DNA from 3 places in the Bradyrhizobium sp. B097 genome. Region 2 is predicted to be linked to each of the others. Evidence: riboswitches for the same ligand, from Rfam matches in the RefSeq annotation. Region 2 holds a riboswitch; each other region holds the start of a gene.
The links. Region 2 has a riboswitch for cobalamin ahead of metE (5-methyltetrahydropteroyltriglutamate--homocysteine S-methyltransferase). Riboswitches for the same ligand answer to the same signal wherever they lie in the genome.

Region 1 (7,543 bases), 1.0 Mb from region 2:
TTTCGAGCCGGGCAGGATGACGAGCTTCGCGTCGCCCGGAATGGCTTCGCCCGGCCGCACCATCACGAGATCGACGCCGGGTTCGAGCTTCAGCGGATCGAGATCGTCGAAATTGGCGATCCGCGACAGCGCCAGAAACGCGATCTTGCACTGGCCGGGCTTGCGCGCGTCGCCAAGCCCGAGCGCGTCTTCGGCAGGTAGCTCACCGGCGCGAGCGAACCAGGGCAGCACACCGAAGCCGCGCCACCCGGTTCGGGCTTCGATCAGGCGGTAGCCGTCGTCGAACAACGTCGGATCGCCGCGGAATTTGTTGATGACAAAGCCCTGGATCATCGCGGCATCATCGGGGTCGATCACCGCCTGGATGCCGACGAGCTGCGCGATCACGCCGCCGCGGTCGATGTCGCCGACCAAGACCACGGGCACGTCGGCCCTGCGCGCAAAGCCCATATTGGCGATGTCGGACTTGCGCAGATTGACCTCGGCGGGGCTGCCGGCGCCTTCGACCAGCACCAGGTCGCCGCGCTGCTTCAGGCGCCCAAAGCTCGCCATCACCGCGCCCATCAGCGACGGCTTCATGGCGGCATATTCGCGCGCGCGGGCGGTCGCGATCCGCTTGCCGTGCACGATGATCTGGGCACCAACATCGGTTTCCGGCTTCAGCAGCACCGGGTTCATGTCGGTGTGCGGCTCGACGCCGGCGGCGAGCGCCTGCAAGGCCTGCGCGCGGCCGATCTCGCCGCCGTCGACGGTCACGGCGGCATTGTTCGACATGTTCTGGGGCTTGAACGGCAGCACGCGCAGGCCGCGTCGTCGCGCGGCACGCGCGAGGCCGGCGACGATGAGCGACTTGCCCACGTCCGAGCCGGCCCCCTGGATCATCAACGCGCGCGCCATGGTGCTGACCGTCAGAACTCGACGCCCGGCTGCGCCTTGATGCCGGAGCGGAAGGGGTGCTTCACCAGCGTCATCTCGGTGACGAGATCGGCGATCTCGATCAATTCGTCCTTGGCATTGCGCCCGGTGAGCACGACATGCGTCATCGGCGGCTTCGAATTGGTCAGGAAGTCGACGACATCGGCGATCGCCAGATAATCGTAGCGCAGCGCGATGTTGATCTCGTCGAGCACGACCATCCGCAAGCTCGGATCCGCGATCAGCTGCTTGGCCTTTTCCCAACCGGCTTGCGCTGCCGCGACGTCGCGGGCGCGATCCTGCGTCTCCCAGGTAAAACCTTCGCCCATCGCGTGGAATTGACAGAGATCGCCGAAATGCCCGGTCAGCAGGCGGCGCTCGCCGGTATCCCAGGCGCCTTTGATGAATTGCACCACGGCGCAGGGAAAGCCATGCGCCACGCAGCGCACGATCATGCCGAAGGCGGAGGAGGATTTTCCTTTGCCGGCGCCGGTATGAACGATGATCAGGCCCTTTTCACCGCTTTTGGTCGCCATGATCTTGTCGCGGGCGACCTTCTTTTTCGCCATTTTGGCGGCATGCCGCGCATCCAGCGAAGGGTCGGTGCCGACGGCGCGATCTTCAGCGTCGTTTCCATCAGAAATCATCACGTTCCTTCGGCTTGACAAGTGCGAGGCCAGGACGAATGGTGACCCCGCGTTGGTTCCTGTCCTACGACAGGCGAAGAGGGAATGCGATAGGGCTCAGACCGCAAGGTTTGCCCGAAGCGCAGCCGCCCCCGCGACCGTGACCGGAGAGATGCCCAAGCCACTGATTTCCTGATGGAGTCGGGAAGGTGGGCATCAAGGGAGAAATCCTACTCCGCAAGCCGGGAGACCTGCCGACGCAGTGTGTTTGAGACCGGCGGACGGGGTGTTCCGCGACGGGGAACGAACCTGTTCACGTCAGGTTCGTGTGCCTCATCGCTTCCCGCAGTCAATCCAGGAAGGGCGATGAGCGTTACACTTCATGTCTGTATCACCTGTCGCGCCGGCCAGACGCTGGCCGAAGGTGAGGTCGCGCCCGGTGCGCGCCTGCATGCCGCGCTTGTTGAGGTCGGCGTGCCCGATGACGTCAATCTGGTTCCGGTCGAATGCCTGTCGGCTTGCAGCCAGGGCTGCTCGGTTGCGCTCAGCGCGCCGGGGCGGTGGTCCTATGTCTACGGCCGCCTGTCCGCTGATCATGCCAAGGATGTGATCGCCGGCGCCTCTGCCTATGCGGCGGCGCCTGACGGCATCGTGCCGTGGCGCAGCCGTCCCGAAATCTTTCGCAAGCAATCGCTTGCCCGCATTCCACCCCTCGCCGTCGTGCCGGAGGCCGCAGAATGACCACGCTCGCCAAGGTTCCGGTCACCGTCGTGACCGGCTTTCTCGGGTCCGGCAAGACGACGCTGATCCAGCATCTGATCCGCAATGCCAACGGCAAGAAGCTCGCCGTGCTGGTGAACGAGTTCGGCAGCGAAGGCGTCGACGGCGAGATCCTGAAGTCGTGTGCCGACGCCAATTGCCCGACCGAGAACATCGTCGAGCTCGCCAACGGCTGCATCTGCTGCACCGTCGCCGACGACTTCATCCCGGCGATGGAGCAATTGCTCGCACGCCCTGTGCGGCCCGATCACATCGTGATCGAGACATCCGGCCTTGCCTTGCCGAAGCCGCTGCTGAAAGCGTTCGACTGGCCGGAGATCCGTTCGCGGATCACGGTCGACGGCGTGATCGCGCTGGCCGATGCCGAGGCCGTTGCCGCCGGCCGCTTTGCGCCTGACCCGGCCGCGGTTGATGCGCAGCGCGCCGCAGACGACAACCTCGACCACGAGACGCCGCTGTCCGAAGTGTTCGAGGACCAGATCGCCTGTGCCGACATCGTATTGCTGACCAAGGCCGATCTCGCCGGAGCCGAGGGGATCAAAGCGGCTAAGGCGGTAATTGCGGCCGAGATGCCGCGCGAGGTGCCGATGTTGCCCATCGTCGACGGTGCGATCGATGCCCGCGTGATCCTGGGCCTCGAAGCTGCGGCAGAGGACGACCTCGCGTCGCGGCCGTCCCATCATGACGGTGAGGACGAACACGAGCACAACGACTTCAATTCCGTGGTGATCGATCTTCCGGAGATCGCGGATGTCGATGCGCTGATCGCGTCGATCAAGGGGCTGGCACGCGAGCAGAACGTGCTGCGCGCCAAGGGCTACATCGCGGTCGAAGGCAAGCCGATGCGGTTGCTGGTGCAATCGGTCGGCGAGCGGGTGCGGCATCAGTTCGACATGCCCTGGGGCGCGCGGGCGCGGCAGTCAAAGCTCGTCGTGATCGGCGAACACGGCGACATCGACGAAGCCGCGATCAGGGCGCGACTAGGTGTCTGATGCACGTCATCTTCCGCGAGAGCCGCGGCCTTGAGGAGACCGCGACACCAAGGGACCTCGGCCAGGATCCGGCCGATCTCGTGGTGTTGTCGTTTTCCGACAGCGATCTCGCTGCCTTCGCGGCCGGCTGGCGGCGGGGCCGCGCCGCGCTGCCGTCGCTGCGGCTCGCCAATCTCGCGGCGCTGCGCCATCCGCTTTCGGTCGATACCTATATCGAGCGGACACTGTCGCATGCGCGCGGCATCCTGGTTCGGCTGATCGGCGGCGAACCCTATTGGTCTTACGGGCTGGCCGCGGTGCATCGTCTGGCGAAGGAGCGCGGCATCGCCCTGGTGGTGCTGCCGGCGGATGGCCGCGACGATTTGCGGCTGGATGAATTCTCGACCTTGCCGGTCTCGACGCTGCGCCGCCTGAAGGTGCTGTGCGACAAGGGCGGCCCCGTTGCCGCACAGGCCGTGATCGCGCAACTGGCGCTGGCGTCCGGCCTTTATGCCGGGCCGGTTGTCGGTGAGATCGATCTTCCCGAGATCGGCGTCTACGATTCCCGGCGCGGTGCCGTCGCGGCGCTGCCGGCATCGGATGGCCGGCCGCTTGTGCTGGTGACCTTTTATCGCTCCTATCTGGCGGCGGGCGACGCGGCTCCGGTCGATGCGCTGATCGAGGCTTTGCGCGAAAAGGGATTCGACGCCCACGGTGTCTTCGTCACCTCGTTGAAGGCGGCGGGCGTGGCCGACTGGCTACGCGCTCAGTTCGCGCAATGCCCGCCGGCCGCCATCGTCAATGCAACCGCATTCTCCGCGGCCGGTGACGACGGCACGACGCCGTTCGATGCCGCATCATGTCCGGTGTTCCAGGTCGCTCTGTCGACGGCGCGGCGCGAGGATTGGGCCTTGTCGCTGCGCGGCCTGTCGCCCGGCGATCTCGCGATGCATGTGGTGCTGCCGGAGGTCGACGGCCGCCTGTTCACGGGTGTCGTCAGCTTCAAATCGCCCGGCGAGCGCGATCCGGATCTGCAGTTCGCGCATCTTGCGCATCGGCCGGATGCCGAGCGCGTCGCCGCGGTCGCCGCGCGTGTGGCAGCCTGGCATCGGCTTGCCGGCAAACCCGCCCGGGACAAGCAGCTCGCCGTCGTGCTCTCGAACTATCCAGGCCGCCCGCATCAGATCGCGCATGCCGTTGGTCTCGATGCACTTGCCTCGGTGGAGGTGTTGCTCGCCGACCTCGTGGCTGCGGGCTTTGATCTGGAGCCGGTGGAGTCGCTGGGCGGCGTGCTGCTGCACCGGAAGCTGACATGGGACGTGGCCGAATATCGCGCGACGATCTCGAACCTCCCGCAGCAGCTCCAGGACGATCTTGCGCGCGCATGGGGCGCGCCGCAGGCTGATCCCGATTGCCGTGACGGTGCGTTTCATTTCGCGGCGATCCGGAGCGGCAAGTCGATCATCGCGGTTCAGCCGGAGCGCGGTGACGTCGGTCAGCGCGATACGGACTATCACGACCTCTCGCGAACGCCGCGCCATGCCTATGTCGCTTTCTATCTGTGGCTCAGGCAGCACGGCATCGATGCCGTCGTCCATATGGGCGCGCATGGCACGCTGGAGTGGCTGCCCGGCAAGTCGGTTGCGCTGTCATCCGCATGCTGGCCGGAAGCGCTAATCGGCGATCTGCCCGTCGTCTATCCCTTCATCGTCAACGACCCCGGCGAGGCCGCGCAGGCCAAGCGCCGGATCGGTGCCGTGACGATCGGCCATCTGCCGCCGCCGCTGGCGCAGGCGGCGGTGCCGGAGGGCTTGCGCAGGCTCGAGCGTTTGCTCGATGAATATTCGACTGCGGACGGCCTCGATCCGGCGCGGCGGCAGCGCCTGATTGCCGCGATACGCGAAGAAGCGCGCATCGCCGGGCTGGAGGACGATCTCGGTCTCGCGGCGTCAGTCTCCGCGGCCGAAGCCATTCCCCAGATCGATCGTTTCGTCTGCGATCTCAAGGAAAGCCAGTTCGGCGACGGCCTGCATGTGTTCGGGCAGGGCGCTTGCGGCGATGCAGAGCGGGCAGCGTTGCGCGATGCGCTTGCCGGTCGGCACATTGCGCCGGGGCCGTCGGGCTCGCCCTATCGCGGGCGCAGCGACGTGCTGCCGACCGGACGCAATCTGTTTGCGGTCGATCCGCGCGCGGTGCCGACGCCGTCGGCGCATGCGCAGGGCGTGAAGCTCGCCGAGGAGCTGCTGCGCCGTCATTTGCAGGATCACGGTGACTGGCCGACAGGGCTGGTCGTCGACCTCTGGGGATCGTCGACGATGCGCACCTCCGGCGAGGATTTTGCGATGGCGTTGCACCTCGCCGGGATCGCGCCGCGCTGGGATCATGGATCGGGCCGGGTGTCGGGCTACGACATCATCGCGCCGGCAGAGCTTGGCCGTCCGCGAATCGACGTGACGCTGCGCGTGTCGGGGCTGTTCCGCGACGTCTTCTCGGGACTTGCGCAGTTGTTCGAAGCTGCGACCGAGGCGTTGTCCGAACGCAGCGAGGAGAGCGACGAGAATCCTTACCGGCAGCGCGTCTCGCGCGTGTTCGGGCCTCGCCCCGGACATTATGGCGCCGGCATCGCGTCCGTCCCGGACGCCTTCACGGAGGAGGCGCGCGACGCGGCCGGCGAAGCCTGGCTGTCGGCATCGTCCTGGGCCATTGCATCTGATGGCGAGATCAGGCCTGACCGCGCCGGCATCGAGGCACGGCTCGCTGCTGCCGATAGCTTCGTCCACACCCAGGATTTGCCGGAGACCGATCTGCTGCTGGCGGCGGACTATGCCGCGCATGAGGCCGGTATCGCCGCGGCGGCCCGGCGGCTCGGCGCAAAAGTCCCGTCGCTCTATCACCTCGATACGACGCGGCCGGATCAGCCGCATGCGCGGTCGCTGACCGAGGAAATCTCGCGGGTGGTGCGGGCGCGCGCCGCCAATCCCGCGTGGATCGCCGGCATGATGCGCCACGGCTTCCGTGGCGCCGCCGAGATATCGGCGACGCTGGAGCACATGGCGACGTTCGCGCATCTCGCCGGTGCTGTGCCGCCGCACCTGTTCGACCTCTATTACGACGCGACGCTCGGCAATGACGACGTCCGCGCCTTCATGGCGCGCGAGAATCCGGCGGCGCTGGCCGCGATCGAAACCTGCTTCACCCGGCTGCATGACGCGTCGCTCTGGCAGACGCGGCGCAATTCGATTGCGGCAGCGCTGCAGGAGGCCTCATGAGCGCCATCGCGATCAAGGGCTGGTGTCCCGGGGCGCTGCGGCCGATGCAGTCGGGCGACGGCCTCGTGGTGCGCATCCGTCCGCGCGGCGGACGGCTGGAGGCGGCGCAGGCGGCGGGAATTGCCGACCTGGCTGCGCGATACGGCAACGGCCTGATCGATCTGACCAGCCGCGCCAATCTCCAGATCCGCGGCGTCAGCGATGAGGGTTATCCAGCCTTGATCGATGAGCTCGCCGGGCTCGGGTTGCTTGACGCGGATTCGGATACCGAGGCGCAGCGCAACATTCTGGTGACGCCATTCTGGACTGCCGATGACGATACTCGCGTGCTCGCGGCCGAGCTTGAGCGGGCGCTCGCCGGCGCGGGGCTCGATCTTCCCACCAAGTTCGGTTTCGCGATCGATGACGGCAGCAAGCGCGTGCTGGCCGGCGCGTCGGCGGATATCAGGATCGAGCGCGCTCGCAACGGCGGACTGCTGGTGCTTCCCGATGGCGCACGGTACGGTCGCCCTGTCTGGCGCGGAGAGGCGGTGGATATCGCGCTCGCGATGGCCGAATGGTTTGTCACCTCCGGCGGAGCCAAAGCTGAGAAACGACGGATGGCGTCTCATCTGTCCGGCGGCGCGAGCTTGCCGCAGTCGCTTCGCGGCGACGCGGCGCCCGTGGCTCGATCGGCAGATCCTGTGCCCGGCCTCTATCCGACTGGCGCGCTGGTTAGCGTAGCCTTCGGTCAAATGCCGCACCAGACGCTCAGCCATCTTGCCGGCTGCGCGCAAGCTCTTCGCATGACGCCCTGGCGGATGCTGCTCGCGGAGGGCATGCATGAGATGCCCCGTGACGCGGACCTCGTCACTGATCCCAATGATCCGGCGCTCCGCGTGATCGCTTGCAGCGGCGCACCGCGCTGTCGTGAGGCGCATGCCGATACGCGTGCATTGGCATCGGCGCTGGCATCGTTTGTCCCGGCTGATGCTCGGCTTCA
Region 2 (7,543 bases):
GAACGGAGCGCGGTCGCATTATTGTCCACAATGGCCGGCAACCCGCTAAATGGCGCCGAGACGGATGGTCCGTATTGATCGCCGGCGTTCCATGAGAAGAAACCGCTTATGCTCATCTTGTTGAAATGAAGGTGGCGATGCTCGCCGGCGCACGCTGCCTGCACGGCTTCTGCGCTCGATGATCGCCTCCTTCAGCCACCGGTCGCACACGACATAGAACCTCTCCACAGCTCCGGGGCCGGCAGGTTCTATAATGTGACCGTCCGCACGGCAGTTGGCAGTATGGCTTGGCCTACGCCGCATTGATATCGCGCGAAACCGGCGCCTCGCAAGTCCGCCGACCGATAGGGACGGACAATTGCGGCCGCGCGGAGCCCGGCGCGTGACCGCTTCACCGCGATCCAAAGTGCGATGTATACGCCGCGGGCATGCTCTACCAGTTTCGGTTTCAGGGCCGCCATGACCATCAGCAACCAGGGTATTTTGAGCCAGCGCAAAGCTTATGTGCCGCGTGTCCGGTAATCGGCCTAGCGAGGAAGAAAGGCATCCGAATGCGACCGGACTTGGCACAATCCTACGGGCGGCACCGGCTGCCGCGCTACACCAGCTATCCGACGGCCCCGCATTTCTCAGCGTCAGTTTGCGAATCCGACTACCAAATGTGGCTCAGGTCGTTGGGCGCCCGGCAATCCGCCTCAATCTACGTGCACGTGCCATTTTGTCGAAACATGTGCTGGTGTTGTGGCTGCCACACATCTATCACGAAACGCCACGAGCCGATCGCGATCTATGTAGCGGGACTGCGTACTGAAGCCTACCTTGTCGCAGAAATTATCGGTCAACGACAGCCGATCTCTCATATCCACTTCGGGGGCGGCACCCCGACGATCATGGCACCCGAAACGTTCGCGGATCTGGTCGGTTCGTTGCGCCATTGGTTTGCTGTCCTGCCTGATGCCGAGATCGCCGTAGAGATCGATCCACGCATGTTGAGCGAGCCGATGGCCGAGGCGCTAGGCTATTGCGGGGTTAATCGGGCGAGCCTTGGTGTCCAGAGCTTCGATCCAGTTGTTCAGCGGGCCATCAATCGTGTGCAGAGCTTCGCACAGACCGCGACTTCGGTCGATCGGTTGCGCCGCTCCGGCGTCGGCCGGATCAATTTCGACCTGCTCTATGGCCTGCCCCAGCAGACGGTCTCTTCGTGCCTGGACACCGTCGCCAAATGCCTCGAGCTGCATCCGGACCGGTTTTCGGCCTATGGCTACGCGCACATTCCTTCCTTCAAGAAGCATCAACGCAAGATCGATGAATCCACTCTGCCCGACAGTGTCGAGCGGCACCTCCAATCCGAAACGATCGCGGAAGCTTTGGTTGATGCTGGCTACCTACGCGTCGGCATCGATCACTTCGCCCTGCCGGACGACAATCTCGCCCAGGCAAGGCAGGAAGGGAGGCTGAGGCGCAATTTCCAGGGCTATACCGACGATTGCGCGGAAGCCCTCATTGGTCTGGGCGCCAGCGCCATCGGCCGCATGCAACAGGGGTTTGTCGCGAACGCTGTCTCGACAAAGGACTACCTCGCACGCATCACCGAGGATCGGCTCGCCACCGCGAAGGGCTATTTGCTGACGGATGACGATCGCTTCCGCGCCGAGATCATCGAGCGAATCATGTGCGACAGGGCAGTCGATCTCTTCGAGACCTCCCGTCGTCACGGCAGGGATCCGAGGTTGGCCGTCGTCGATCATTCTCGGTTCGACAGCCTTATCGCAGATGGCGTCGTGGTCATTGACGATGGCCGACTTTCCGTAGCCGATGGCGCAGAGTTCCTGGTCCGAAGCGTCGCATCGGCGTTCGACGCTCACCTTCCTCGGTCCCGGGCCACACACAGTCGGACGGTCTAAACCGACCAAGCCGAACCGAACCGTTTCGGAATCCGAAATTGACATCACCGAACCGGCTTATGCTTCGGGTTGGCACCAATCGCACGACTGAAGAGCATGTTGATCGGCATCCCGCTGCGAGTTTGCCTTCAGGCGTCGTCGTTACGCCCTCTCCATCTAGCCGCACAAGGATTTCGAACGGAGGTTGGAACCGAGACTTGACTATCGGATGGAACCGGTGAACAAATGACGGCCTGAAGCAGGCCTCAATCAATAGCAAGGCGCTCATTGCATTGATCACGACTATAAGATCCTTGCAGTCGGCAATGTTCGTATAGTCTCGCTGATCGAGCATATCGGAACGCGCACCGAGGTGCGCTTAGCGCCCGTCCATGCCGCAACCTCCCGGCATTGCCGCCCCAAATTTGCTCGACCCGGAAAACGCGTTGCGCTTCTCAGCGACAAACCTTGGTGTAGATTTCTAATCCCGGGCGATATCGGCCGCATACCACGGCATCATTGAGCTACGTTGAGCTTGTGCTTTAACTGGGTTCCGATTTTCGGCGAATGTCCTCGCCGTGATCGAGCCGTCGGCTGTCCTCCCTCCGCCGATGGACGTTCGGCGCGATGCGTAGCAGCGTCGCTCCTCCCAGACTAGACTTCCGCCCGGCCGCTAAAAGCGGCCGGGCTTTTTTGTGCTCATCAAGACTCCCTCGAGATGATCGAGAGCTCAAATGGCCCAGAGGCGGATCAACGTTCTCGACGAGAGACCGGCTGGATCAACGGCCTGCTGGATCGGATGCAGCGCGCAGTTCACGGGCGGCAGCGACCATGTTGACCAGCGCCGGGCGAACCTCCTCCCATTTGCGCGTCTTCAGGCCACAATCAGGATTGATCCAGAGCTGCGAATCCTTCAGCCGCTTCCGAGCCAACGCCATGAGCTCCTTCATCTCGTCCGTCTCGGGAACGCGTGGAGAATGGATGTCGTACACGCCCGGCCCGATTTGATTTGGATATTTGTAGCTCCTGAACGCGTCAAGCAGTTCCATTTTCGAGCGCGACGTCTCAATCGAGATGACATCCGCGTCCATTGCTGCGATCGCATCGATGATGTCGTTGAATTCCGAGTAGCACATATGGGTATGGATCTGGGTTTGATCGGCGACGCCCGATGAGCAGATGCGAAAGCAATCGCCGGCCCACTCGAGATAAGCCGTCCACTCCGATCGACGCGATGGCAATCCTTCGCGCAGGGCAGCTTCGTCGATCTGGATCATGGTCGCACCAGCATTCTCGAGATCGCCGACTTCGTCTCGGATCGCGAGCGCAATTTGACGACAGACCTCGCTTCGGGGAATATCATCGCGAACAAACGACCAGTTCAAGATCGTTACCGGTCCGGTCAACATCGCCTTCATCGGTTTCTTGGTTAGCGATTGCGCGTAGCGCCACCAGTCTACGGTAATCGGCTGCGGCCGTGAGACATCGCCAAACAGGATCGGCGGCCGGACACAGCGCGAGCCGTACGATTGCACCCAACCGTTCTTGGTAAATGCGAAGCCGGCGAGTTGCTCGCCGAAGTACTGCACCATGTCATTGCGCTCGAACTCGCCATGCACGAGCACGTCCAGACCGATGTCCTCCTGCCAGCGTACGGCGCGCGCCGTCTCTTCCTTGAGAAACTTGTCGTATTGCTCGTCGCTCATCAAGCCTCGCGCATGCGCCGCTCGGGCATTGCGGACGGCAGTGGTCTGGGGAAACGATCCGATCGTCGTGGTAGGAAAAGCCGGTAGTCCAAAGCGCTTGCGCTGGATCTCGGCACGACTGGCAAATGGGCTGGCGCGCCTGCGCATGGTCTGGTTGATCGCTCTGAGCCGGACAGCGACATTGGCATCGCGGATCTTCGGCGAAGTCCGGCGGATGGACGCGGCACGCTCGGATTCCGCAAGAGCTTTCGCAACATTCTGGTCGCCTGCGAGTGCTCGCGCCAAGGTCGCGAGCTCGCGCATCTTCTGAACCGAGAAAGCAAGCCAGCTCTTAACGTCGGAAGCGAGCTCCGTCTCGAGTTCAACATCGACCGGCACATGAAGCAGCGAGCAGGATGGAGCGATCTGGACGCGATCCTTGCCAAGCTTCGCAATTGCAGGATCCAGCCGCTGGCGGAGCGCCGACAAGTTCGACCGCCACACATTGCGGCCGTCTATGACGCCAAGCGACATGACGAGATCTCTCCGGCCGCCAGCAATGATCTCGTCCAACAACTGTGGCGCGCGAACCAGATCGACGTGCAGCCCGGCAACAGGCAGGCGCAAGGCGGTGTCCAGATTGTCGCAGAGGTTGCCGAAATAGCTGGCTACCATGATCTTGATGGCCGGCCCCTCCTTTGCGAGCCGGTCATAGGCATGGAGCAAGGATTGTCGCGAGCTCTCATCCAGATCGAGGACGAGGCAGGGTTCGTCGAACTGAACCCAGTTTGCCCCGCGTTTAGCCAATTCCTGCAGAACCTCGATATAGACCGGTATCAGGTCATCCAGCAGTGACAGTGGCTGGAAGGCAGGATCCGCGCTCTTGCCGAGCTTTAAGAATGTGACCGGCCCGATCAGGACTGGGCGGGTCTGAAAGCCAAGTGCCTTGGCTTCCTCATACTCCTCGATAGGCTTGCGACAGGACAGCCTGAAAGTCTGTCCACGGTTAAATTCCGGGACCATGTAGTGGTAGTTGGTGTCGAACCACTTGGTCATCTCCTGCGCGGGCGCGCCATAGGCGCGCGGTCCGTGACCGCAACTCGCATCCTGCCCGTCGCGTTGTGAACCGCGTGCCATGGCGAAGTACGTCATGAGCGAAACGGATTCGGTTTTCGGCGCGTAGATTTCCGGGATGGCTCCAACCATGACACTGGTGTCGAGCACCTGGTCGTACAGCGAGAAATCGTTCGACGGAATGACAGTGACACCGAGGGATGTCTGGCGAGCCCAGTTCGCAGCACGCAGGCCGGCTGCGTCCTCGAGCAACTGCTGTTCGCTGATTCTTCCGGCCCAGTAGCTTTCGAGCGCGAGTTTGAGCTCGCGCCTTGGACCGATGCGTGGCGTTCCGAGCGTGGCAACCGGAAGCGAGAAAAGAGACATAGCGTTAACCCCATATTGGGGACAAAGGCCATGGCGGACGCAGGCAGCGAAGTCGCGCGAGCGACGGCTGCTTGGCGCACCACCGGGACACCCCGCCCGTGGACGAACATATTGCCGGGGCAGGTCTCCTGGCTCGCGGGTCATCGCCGCTGTCCGGCCTTCCCGAAGCCGCGCAGGCTTCAGTGACTCTGTTGGACAGCGGCTCTCCGCTCACAGTTGCGGGGGCAGCGCCGGCATTGGCACCGGCTTCCCTCTTAGCTCCGGATCAAGTGGGACCCGGAGAACCTCGACGACTGGGATTATCGGCAAGAGAACTCGTCCGTCAACCTCTTAAATTAATGCCATGGCCTCTCTTATGCGAATGATGGTCCACCTCCATTATTGATCTCGATGTAGAAGCCGCTCTGCAATCATGGAAGTCACAATGACCATGTCACGGATGGTGCGTTGCCGTGAAGCCGCGCGTCATATCTGTGCAAGAGACAAAGGCGGCCTGCGCGATGAGGGCCATTGCGTCGAGCAGACGGTCTTCATGTGAGTTAGCTACGGTTGATCAAGAGCGCTACCCTGCGTCCGCCTTCTCCACCAACGATCAAGGATCGGTGTTGGCAAGTGCAAGACATATGCGGAACTCCAACAGCATACTCAGCGAGCGTATTGTCTTACGATGCCAGCCAATTCTGGTAGGCGTCACGCAGGTCTTTTTCGGCGATACTGCCTAAGCAAGCATATCGAACCGCCTCAACGAGAGCAGAGAGGCCCGCAATGAAAATGGCTGTTTGGAGTGCCCTCGGCGTCTTTTCTGTTGGCGTCTTTGCGGTTGGCCTGTTCGGGTGGATGGTAAGGCCGTTTATGAGTCAACCCGTTAGACAGATACTCTCGAAACTATTGAGCAACTCAAGCCGAAGCTAACACGGCTCGACGCCCCTACCCGCCTTACGAATATCGACACGGCGTGGAAGCGCACTCCTCCAATCATGAATAGCGACGACCCGTCGATGAACGACGGGCCGATAACGTGCCATCGCGCCTGCGCCGCGCGAACGCCACCGTCTCATTCGCCTGCTCGAGGGGTGCGCTTCCTCGGCGTCTATTCCAAATGCTCGGCACTGGAAATCGACTTCGCGTCGTTGAGCGACCTCGCGTCGTTTTGGACAGTAGAGCACCAAGCACAACTGGCCCCTCCTCGAAACTCCAGAAGCGTCGCATGGTCGCGAAGGAGCGCCAAGCCGCCGCAGTGGGCGCCTTGGCTGCAGGTGCTCAAAGGCATGGCAGCGATCGAACGCCGACGTTGCGGCGACGACACCGATCCAAACGGTTCAATGGCCGCAAACCGTCTCCCAGCTGCCGCCAGGAACCTGGCGGGAAAGCGTTCGCCTGCGCGGTCGAAGATCCAGTGCGTGACAGAGATAAATCGGGGAAGTCGCGGCGGATAGGCTGAATGGAAACATCAATACGCGCGCAAGTCGGAAGGCCAACAAAGACGACACAAATATCGTGCGAACTGCCACCTATTACCTGGCACGAAGAATGCAGGCCCTCGGCCTGCCCAGGCTTCTCCTCCTGGGCAGGTCCAGCATCGCAAATTGAGGCTTTGGCTGGCCATCGAAGTTAGCGGCGCGTGGCATGGAGGGGACAGCGCCTGTTCGCGCGGGACACCGGCGGGCGTCCGCGTCACGTCGCCGCTAACTTCTTGCGATCGCGCATAGCACGTTGAAGGTTGGTCCGCTTTGGAATTGACGTGTGGATGAAAACCAGATGGCCGGCGGTTATGAAGAAAATGGCTGGAAGACGTGTGCTTTGGTTCTGTCTCGGTCGATCACTGATCTTCCTGGCCGGGCTGGCTGCGACGAGCAACAATGTTATCGCCAACGACAACGGCCCTGTTGAACGAGTCAAGTCAATGTGGCGAGCACAGGACGGTGACACTATAGAACACATTATCTCCAAGGTCTCGAAAGTGGCGCAGTTCGTCCCTCAAACGTGGGGAGTCGCTGAAGGAATTGACCGAACTGATTACGTTTATCTTTCATGGACCAGGCACCGGAACCATAAATCAGACGAACAGTACGTTATTGCTTGGAAGATCGCCGCCGATGGGGCGATTAAACTTGCGTCGACGTATGCAAAGCCGATTGAATTGGGCTGGCGCGCCTTGGCGCTCTCGTTGATCGCCAGTGAAATCACAGATGGCGAAGAGGACGCAAATCTTCCATTTCTGCATGATCCGGCCAACTTCAACTTCGTGACGACCGCGCAAGGCAAGCTCGGCAATCTTCTGCGGCACGGGCGCTGCAATATCATTGAACCCGTCGAAGTGGATTACGTGCCAAAGCGGAATGACAAGCCGACCGAGAAAAGTGATCTGTGGCGCGTTTTGCTTTTGGTGAACTGTAATACCCCAGGGCCCCATTATTTTACCCATAATGGGGTCATCACCTTCGAGAAGAGCGAGGGACAAGATTGGGCACCGCAATCCTTCTTTGCCAAGCGTATCGCGGCCTTTCCTCCTGGCGCTTGGTTCGATCGCATAGA
Region 3 (7,543 bases), 3.4 Mb from region 2:
GAAAGCGCTGCCACATCCGATCATGCTTCGAGCGCAGCCCGATCTTCCGACCCATTGAACAAAGTGCATGAGGCGCCGCCTTGATCCTCAAGCCCAGCCGAACAGCACGATCTATCGGTGATCGATAGAGCCGTTCGTCAAACCCCGCGGCAGGCGCAACATAGAAACAGATTGTGACAATCTGCTAACAAGGGCCTCGCACCGGCCGCACCTTGCGCCGTCGCAGCCGGCGCCAGCCGATCACGATACCGCTGATCGAGACGATGGTGCCGACCGCCGACAGCAGCCAGACCACGACATCGCGCGCCGGCGAGATGCGCAGCAGCAGCGGGAAATCCAGGCTGTGCAGCGCGTTGAACAGCCAGCGATAGGACCGGCGGCTGTCGTCGCTGCGGTCGAGGATCTCGGCGGTGCTAGGTGAGATGTGCAGCCAGGTGTGGGCGGGATCGTCGAAGCCGATCCGCAGCACCGGAAGCTCGCGCGCATGGTGCAGCGTGTACCAGTAGGCGTCCGGCTCATCGAGCTGTCGCGCCGATATCATCGCAGCTTTCGGCATCGCGCGCCGGGCGGCCGCGACGATCTCATCCTGCGAGAGCGTCACGGGCGCGCCGGTCACGGGATCGGCGAGGCTGCGACGGCCGCCGCTAGCGTCGAGCACCATCAGGGGATGTCCGCCGATCCAGACGAAGCGCGCCTCCACGGCTGATACCGGCGGCGGCGACGGCAAGCCGGCGACGATATCGGGCGTGTCGTGGCCGCTGTAAGCGACCGCGATCTCGCGCGTGAGGCCGCGCCCGGAGAAGGCGCCGCCGGGATTGAGCGACAGCCAGCCGCTGAACATCCAGGTGAAGACGAAGATGCCGCCGACGAGGCCGGCGATATGATGCCAGGCCATCCAGCCGCGATAGGGCGAGATCGCGCCATCAGCGTAACGGCGCGTCAGCCGCAGGCGCAGAATGCCGATCCAGAAGCCGGTGACCGCGACGACGAGGCAGATGCCCGAGATCCACAGCACCACGTCCCGCCACAACGGCCCGTCCTTGCGCAGCACGGTCGGATAGATCCAGTGCGGGATCGACCCGAGCCAGTTCCAGACGCGTTCCTGCCGCGTGGTGTCGAGCGCGATCTCGCCGGTGCGCGACGAGACGTAGAGCTCGGTGCCATCGGGATCGCCGAGGCCGATCAAATAGAGCGGCCGCAACGGATCGAAGCGCGCGGTGACCGACCATTGGTCGCGCGTCACCGTGTCGAGCAATTGCGGACGCACCGCGTGCGGATGATGGCGTGCAATGGCCAGCGCCTGATCCGGCGTGACGCGATCGATCACCCGGCCATCGATCGCCGAGATGGTGATGGCGCCTCCGTTCCAGCCGTTCACGCGATAGACCGGCGCGTCGTCCATCATCGACAGGCGAAGGTCACGCGGATAACGCTCGACACCCGCGACCGCCATCGCGCGATCAGGAGCGACCTGCACCTTGCTCCAAACGATGCCAGGGAGCGCAGAGAGGCGCTCGTCGTCAGTGAGGCGCGGAAACGCCACATACATCATGACGAGGCCGGAGATGAACCACATCGCGAAGAACAGACACGTCGCAATGCCGATCCAGCGATGGACGACATAAAGCCATCGCCGCGCTCGCCGGATCAGAGCGTTGCGCATGGTCAGAACTTCACGTTGACGGACAATTCGGCGGTGCGCGGCATGCCGAGCAGCCACTGTCCCGTCCCGTTCGAGGTCACCGCGTAGACCTTGTCGAACAGATTATAGACCCGGAACGCAACCGTGGTGCGGTCATCCGGCTTCCACCTGATGCCGCCATTGACCACATTGTAGCCCGGCCGCAATTGGGTGTTGGCGAGATCGGAGTACATCGCACCGACGATCTGCACGCCGCCATAGACCGACCAGTTGGGCGCGAAGTCCCAGGTCAGCCAGACGTTCGAGACCTGCTGCGGAACGTTGACCGGAACATTGCCGTTGTAGCTGACGACCTTCCCGCTAACCACCTGGCTGTTGTTGTCGTATCTCGCACGCAGCAGCGCAAGATTGGCGTCGACGCGCCAGCCGTCGTTCAGCGCGAGCCCGATCGTTCCTTCGACCCCGCGGGATGATTGCTGGCCGATCTGCAGTGCCAGGCCGGCGGTCGGATTGCTGGGATCGGGAATGGTCAGGCCGGTCTTGACGATCTCGTAAGCGGCCAGCGTCCACTCACCGCGGCCGCCCCAGAACGACTGCTTGACCCCGATCTCGGTCTGCTTGCCGGTCGCGAGCTGGAAGGTTTTCTGCGAGGTCGACAGCGAGATCAGGTTGCTGACCGGATCGACGCCGACCGCGTACTGACCATAGAACGCGAGGTTCTTGATCGGTTCGTACACCAACCCGGTTCGCCAGCTGGTGCCCGACAGCGTGGTTTCAAAACTGTTCGCCGGCGTCTTGTAGTCGGTGCGATCGACCTCGGGACGATCGTACCTGACGCCGGTGACGAGCGACAATTGATCGGTCAGCGACAGCCGATCTTCGGCGAACAGCGCGTACTGATTGACGATCGCGTTGAAGCCCGGCGTCGTCGCCGTGGTCGTCGCGAAGAACGATCCGGGATCGAACACGTAAGGGTTGACCGACGACGCGCCGCCATAGGGCGAATTGTTGGTGTGGGTGAAGTCGATTCGGTTGACGTCGAACCCGGCGACAAACTGGTTCGCGAGGCCGAAGACGTGACCGCTGAAGGTCGTATCCATCCGGTTGCCGAGCTGCTTCTGGTCGTGGAAGATCTCGATGTAGCTGGAGCGGTCGATCAGCTGGGTCTTCGGGTTCCAGGTGTAGTTTTCGATATCGCGCCAGTGCCGCTCGCTGGTCAGGTAATACAGCGTGTTGTTGATCTTGATGCCGTCGGCGACGTCCCACTCGGTCTTGAACTGGGTCCAGCTGTCCTGATAGCGGATCGCGCTGTCCAATGCGTTGTAGTTCTTGAAGCGCAGCGCGTCCTGGATCGAGCCGTTGATCAGCGGCGTGCCGAAATAGCGCGACGGGCTGCGGTCGCCGTAATCCTCGGACAGCGTGAAGGCGAGATTGTCCGATGCCTGCACCCGCACGGCGGCGGAGACCACCGCATTCGAGGTCCTGTCGCGATCGACCCAGCCGTCCGACATGTTGCCGGTGGCGTTGATGCGGTAGGACACATTGGGATTGATCGGACCGGTGCTGTCGACCGAGAGCCGTCGCGCCATGTTGCTGTCGAGCGAGACCTCGGCCTCGTTGTAGGGCGTGCCCTGCGGCTTTTTCGGAACGACGTTGATGACGCCGCCGATCGCGCCTTCGCCATACAGCACCGAGGCCGGGCCGCGCAGCACTTCAACGCGCTGGGTCGACCAGGTGTCGTAGGGGAACGTCAGGGTGCCGGAGCCGATATAGAAGCGCGTGCCGTCATACAGCGTCATCACCGAGTTGCTGCCGGCAAAGCCGCGGGTGCTGAACGACAGTCCGCCATTGCCAGGCGCCGGCGTTGCGGTGAATCCGGCCGCGTTCTGGGTGACGGCATCAAGCACATTATGCTGGCCGCGTTCGGCGATGGTCTGCGCCGTGATGATCTCGACGCTGGCCGGCGTCTGCAGCGGCGTCAGATTGAGGCGACTGCCGGTGCCTCCCTGTGTGGTGGCATTGAGCGTCGGCGATGCCGTTCCCGATGCGCCCGACGCCGCGGCGCGCGGCGCGCCAGCGGTTGCCGCGGCCGTCGCAGGTCTGGCGCGCGGCCGCGACGACGTCGCCGAGTTGCGGCTTCGCGCCGCAGGCTTGGGCTTTGCTGATGTCGAGGGCGCGACCTCGATCGGATCGAGCGTTGTGGGTGGGGATGTTTGTGCCGAACCTTCAGCCGGCAACAGCAGCGATGACAGGGAGCAAACGAGACCGAGGCGCCAACGGCGCGCGGCGGGAGAGGACGGAGACATGAAAGGACTCGCGGTAACGTGGCACGTCACCGCGAACGCGGACTGGCGCATTGCCCCAGAGGCAGTGCTCCCATCCCACCAGGACGCCCCCGCCCGATGTGCTCGCGTGTGACCACGACTGACGGCAGGTCTCCTGGCTCACGGGTCATCGCCTGTCGACGCCTTCCCGGACCGATGGCCCAGTGGCAAATTGACGAAAGGCTCGCCGTTTACAGTTGCGGGGACAGCTGCGGCATTGGGGTTACCCTCGCACCGCATTCCCTTTTGATCCCCGAAGGGAACCGTCGGCAAAAACGATAGGTGGTGCGGGATGGACTGTCAATTCGATGCGATTGTCGCACACATGCTTTGCGGGATGATGCTGCGGCGATGACACGGGGACAGCGAGGGCCGACGCGGGTACTTCTTATCCCCGTCATCCCTGCGCAAAGGCTTCGCCTTTGTCGCTGGAGGTGCGAGCGGAGCGAGCCTCGAAGGATGCATCGGCCACCAGCCGGGCCGTCGACCCTTCGAGACGCGCTTCGCGCTCCTCAGGGTGACGGTGTGAGAATTGTAGCGAGCGGCCTCCCCACGCAGTCGTCCTGGCGAAAGCCAGGACCCATAACCACCGAATTCGATTGGGAGTGCGATAGCGGCCTCAGCGTCGCACAACAACAAGCGGTTGGGGTAATGGGTCCTGGCTTTCGCCAGGACGACGCTAAATGCATTCACATTCTCTCTGGATGACGGATCACTCGACGCATCCCTGCATCACCTCATCGATCTCGGCTCGCGACAGCGCGCCCATCTCGGCGATGAACACGATTCGCGTGCGTGGCACGCCGGGTGTCGGCACGCCGCCGGCGGCCAATGTCGCGCGGCCGCCGGCGAGTTGAAACACCGTCAGCCGGCCGGGCTGCTCCACCGTCTCGAACAATCCCTTCGCCCGCGCCAGCTTCGGCGCCAGTCTGCCGATCGCCTGCTGCAAGCGCGGCAGCGCTACCTTCCGCTCCGACGTCCAGCTCAGGGTCTCGAACCGATCGGATACCGGTCGTCGCGGCGCGGTCTCGCGCGGCGCCGGCAACTGATCGAGGTCCGCGGGAAACAGCAGCGCGGCCGGCACCTCGCCATGCAGCGCATCGACCACCACGGCCGCCGGACGCACTGCCCGCACCGCATCGCGGATCGCGGCGCACGCGGCTGCATCGGCCAGATCGACCTTGCTCAGCGCCACCACATCTGCCGCCCGCAGCTGCGAGCGCAGCAGCGCATCGTTCAGCATCGCCGCAGGCTGCGTCGCGTCGACCACGCACAGAACGGTCTCCAGCGGCGCCTCCTTCCAGATCACCGGATCCATCAGGTTGCGCACGATGTCGGCGGGATCGGCGATCCCGCTGGTCTCGATCACGATGAATTCGGGACGCGGATCACGCCGCAGCAGGCCAGCGAGCGTGCGCAGCAGATCGCCCTCCAGCGTGCAACAGATGCAGCCATTGCTCAGGCTGACCACGCCATCGCTGGCGCCGGCGATCAGCTCCGCGTCGATATTGATCGCGCCGAAATCATTGACCACGGCGGCGATGCGCCGGCCTTGCGCATGCGCCAGCAGATGGTTCACGACCGTGGTCTTGCCCGCCCCGAGAAAACCCGCGACCAGCAGGATCGGGACCGCCACCTCAGCCCCCAGTGACCGGCCGGCGCACCGGCCGGCCCGGCCGTGCCGCGACGTCGAGCACGCCATCATTGATCAGCGGCTGGCCGCTGACCACGAGATGCCGCACGCCTTCCGCCGGGCGGTTCATCGCGGAGAAGGTCGCGCGATCGCTGAGCGTCTCGAAGTCGAACACCACGACATCGGCGTCGGCGTCGACCTGCAACCTGCCCTTGGCGCGCATCGCCGGCGTGCTCGCGGACAGGATTTCCGCCGGGATCAGCGCGCATTTGCGGATGCCCTCGAGCAGCGACACCTTCCTGCGCTCGCGCACCCATTCGCGGATGAAGCGAGTGAAGCAGCCGGCCGAACGCGGATGCGAGGTGGCATCATCAGGCAGCGGCCAGGCGTCGCCGGTGTAGGGGCGGCCGTCCGACAGCGTCCACGGCATCGCGTCGGACGCGATCGCACCGCCCGGATACAGCACCGCCATGTCGAGCAGATCGCGATGATGCGCGTTGTTCTCGATATCGAGCACATGCCACAGCACCAGCGTCGAGGGCTCTGCGGCCTGCGCCGCCAGCAGCTCCTCGCGGCTGCCGAAGCGATGACCGTCGGTCACGCGCTGCACCGAATCGTAGCCGAGGCCGTTGCGCTCCTCGAATTTGGGATCGCTGAAGAAGGTCGCCGCCAGCACGGTCGAGCCGGTGCCGTAGGGATAGGCCTCGACCGTGATCGGCAGGCCCTGCGCCTGCGCTTTCGCAATCAGCGCAACGCAGCGTTCGATGTCCGTCTTGCTCGACGAGTTGAAATGGCAGATGTGCATGTGCGCGCCGGTGGCGCCGGCATAGCCGATCAGGCGGATATAGGCCTCGGCCGCGCTCTCTGGATCGATGCGGGACATGTAGGCGACGTGGGTGAAGGTCGGCACCGCATGATCGGCGGCGAGCTGGCACACCGCAGTCAGTTCCTGCACGCCGGCGCCCGGCGCATAGGCGTTGAGAATGCCGATGCCGATGCCGCCCTCATTCAGTCCGTTGGCAAGGCGCGCGAGAATGCCGCCGACCTCGCCCTCGGTCGCCACGTTCTCGATCCAGCGGCGATCGCGCATCGCGGCGCCGAATGATTCCAGCGAGCTTTCCGCATTCGAGCCGGTCATCGCACCGATCCGCGCGAAGGCCCAGTTGGCCGCCGCGCCGTAGTTCAGCACCCGCCCCTTCTCGGCCTGACGCTTGTACCAGGATGCCACCGGCAACACGCCGGCCTCGAGGTCGAGCGATGTCGTGACCCCGTCGAACGCCTGCATGCGATCGGCCGGAATGGTCTGGCCATGCGCGTGCAGGTCGATGAAGCCGGGCGCCACCACAAGTCCGGTGGCATCGATCTGCCGCTCGGCGCCGCCGAGGCCGGTGCCGACCGCGGCGATCCGGCCGTCGACCACCGCGACGTCGCCGATCGCGTCCATCCCGCTGGCCGGATCCACCACCCGGCCGCCGCTGATCACCAAACCACCCATCTCGCCACTCCCCGCATTGTCCAAAACCGCGGTCCCGGCCGGCCGCTTTCATCAAAGGCTTACGACCGGTCCGATGCGGGGCCAAGAGACAAAAATGCATCGCATCTATCGCCGCGTAGGATCAACGTCGTCTCCGCTGATTTCCTTTCTCCCCGTCATCCTGAGGTGGCCGCTCCTTCAGCGGCCCTCGAAGGATCGACGGCCACCAGCGGGGCCGTGCATCGTTCGAAGCTCGCTCCGCTCGCACTTCCAGCAACAAAGGCGAAGCCTTTGCGCGGGGATGACGGGTCTGGCAGTGAGCTTCGTTACGTCGCACTTGCGCGTCGTGGGGAGAGCCCCCTCCAGAGATCGGCTCTCGGCCTGGTGCGGCTCGCGACGATCTTCGGCGGGGTCCGATCCATCCCGATGGCCGCTTCGAAGGCGCGACGCAGCCGGGGATTTTCGATTTG

Region 1: it holds a riboswitch for cobalamin, as region 2 does, so the genes downstream of both, AAFG07_RS27130 (DUF1636 domain-containing protein) here and metE (5-methyltetrahydropteroyltriglutamate--homocysteine S-methyltransferase) in region 2, are expected to answer to the same signal.
Region 3: it holds a riboswitch for cobalamin, as region 2 does, so the genes downstream of both, AAFG07_RS04495 (TonB-dependent receptor) here and metE (5-methyltetrahydropteroyltriglutamate--homocysteine S-methyltransferase) in region 2, are expected to answer to the same signal.

What each region holds. Positions count from the first base shown of each region.
Region 1 is NZ_CP152412.1:5,790,241-5,797,783, reverse strand. Features, by position in the region: gene AAFG07_RS27140 (cobyric acid synthase) at 1-897, opposite strand, end outside; gene cobO (cob(I)yrinic acid a,c-diamide adenosyltransferase) at 909-1,562, opposite strand; cobalamin riboswitch at 1,599-1,815, shown strand; gene AAFG07_RS27130 (DUF1636 domain-containing protein) at 1,908-2,282, shown strand; gene cobW (cobalamin biosynthesis protein CobW) at 2,279-3,313, shown strand; gene cobN (cobaltochelatase subunit CobN) at 3,313-6,561, shown strand; gene cobG (precorrin-3B synthase) at 6,558-7,543, shown strand, end outside.
Region 2 is NZ_CP152412.1:6,822,817-6,830,359, forward strand. Features, by position in the region: gene AAFG07_RS31455 (hemerythrin domain-containing protein) at 1-78, shown strand, start outside; gene hemN (oxygen-independent coproporphyrinogen III oxidase) at 552-1,904, shown strand; gene metE (5-methyltetrahydropteroyltriglutamate--homocysteine S-methyltransferase) at 2,663-5,008, opposite strand; cobalamin riboswitch at 5,109-5,312, opposite strand; gene AAFG07_RS31470 (nodulate formation efficiency C protein) at 6,756-7,543, shown strand, end outside.
Region 3 is NZ_CP152412.1:972,033-979,575, reverse strand. Features, by position in the region: gene AAFG07_RS04505 (STN domain-containing protein) at 1-91, opposite strand, end outside; gene AAFG07_RS04500 (PepSY domain-containing protein) at 185-1,663, opposite strand; gene AAFG07_RS04495 (TonB-dependent receptor) at 1,666-3,948, opposite strand; cobalamin riboswitch at 4,054-4,249, opposite strand; gene AAFG07_RS04490 (GTP-binding protein) at 4,679-5,602, opposite strand; gene AAFG07_RS04485 (amidohydrolase family protein) at 5,604-7,094, opposite strand; gene AAFG07_RS04480 (hypothetical protein) at 7,400-7,543, opposite strand, start outside.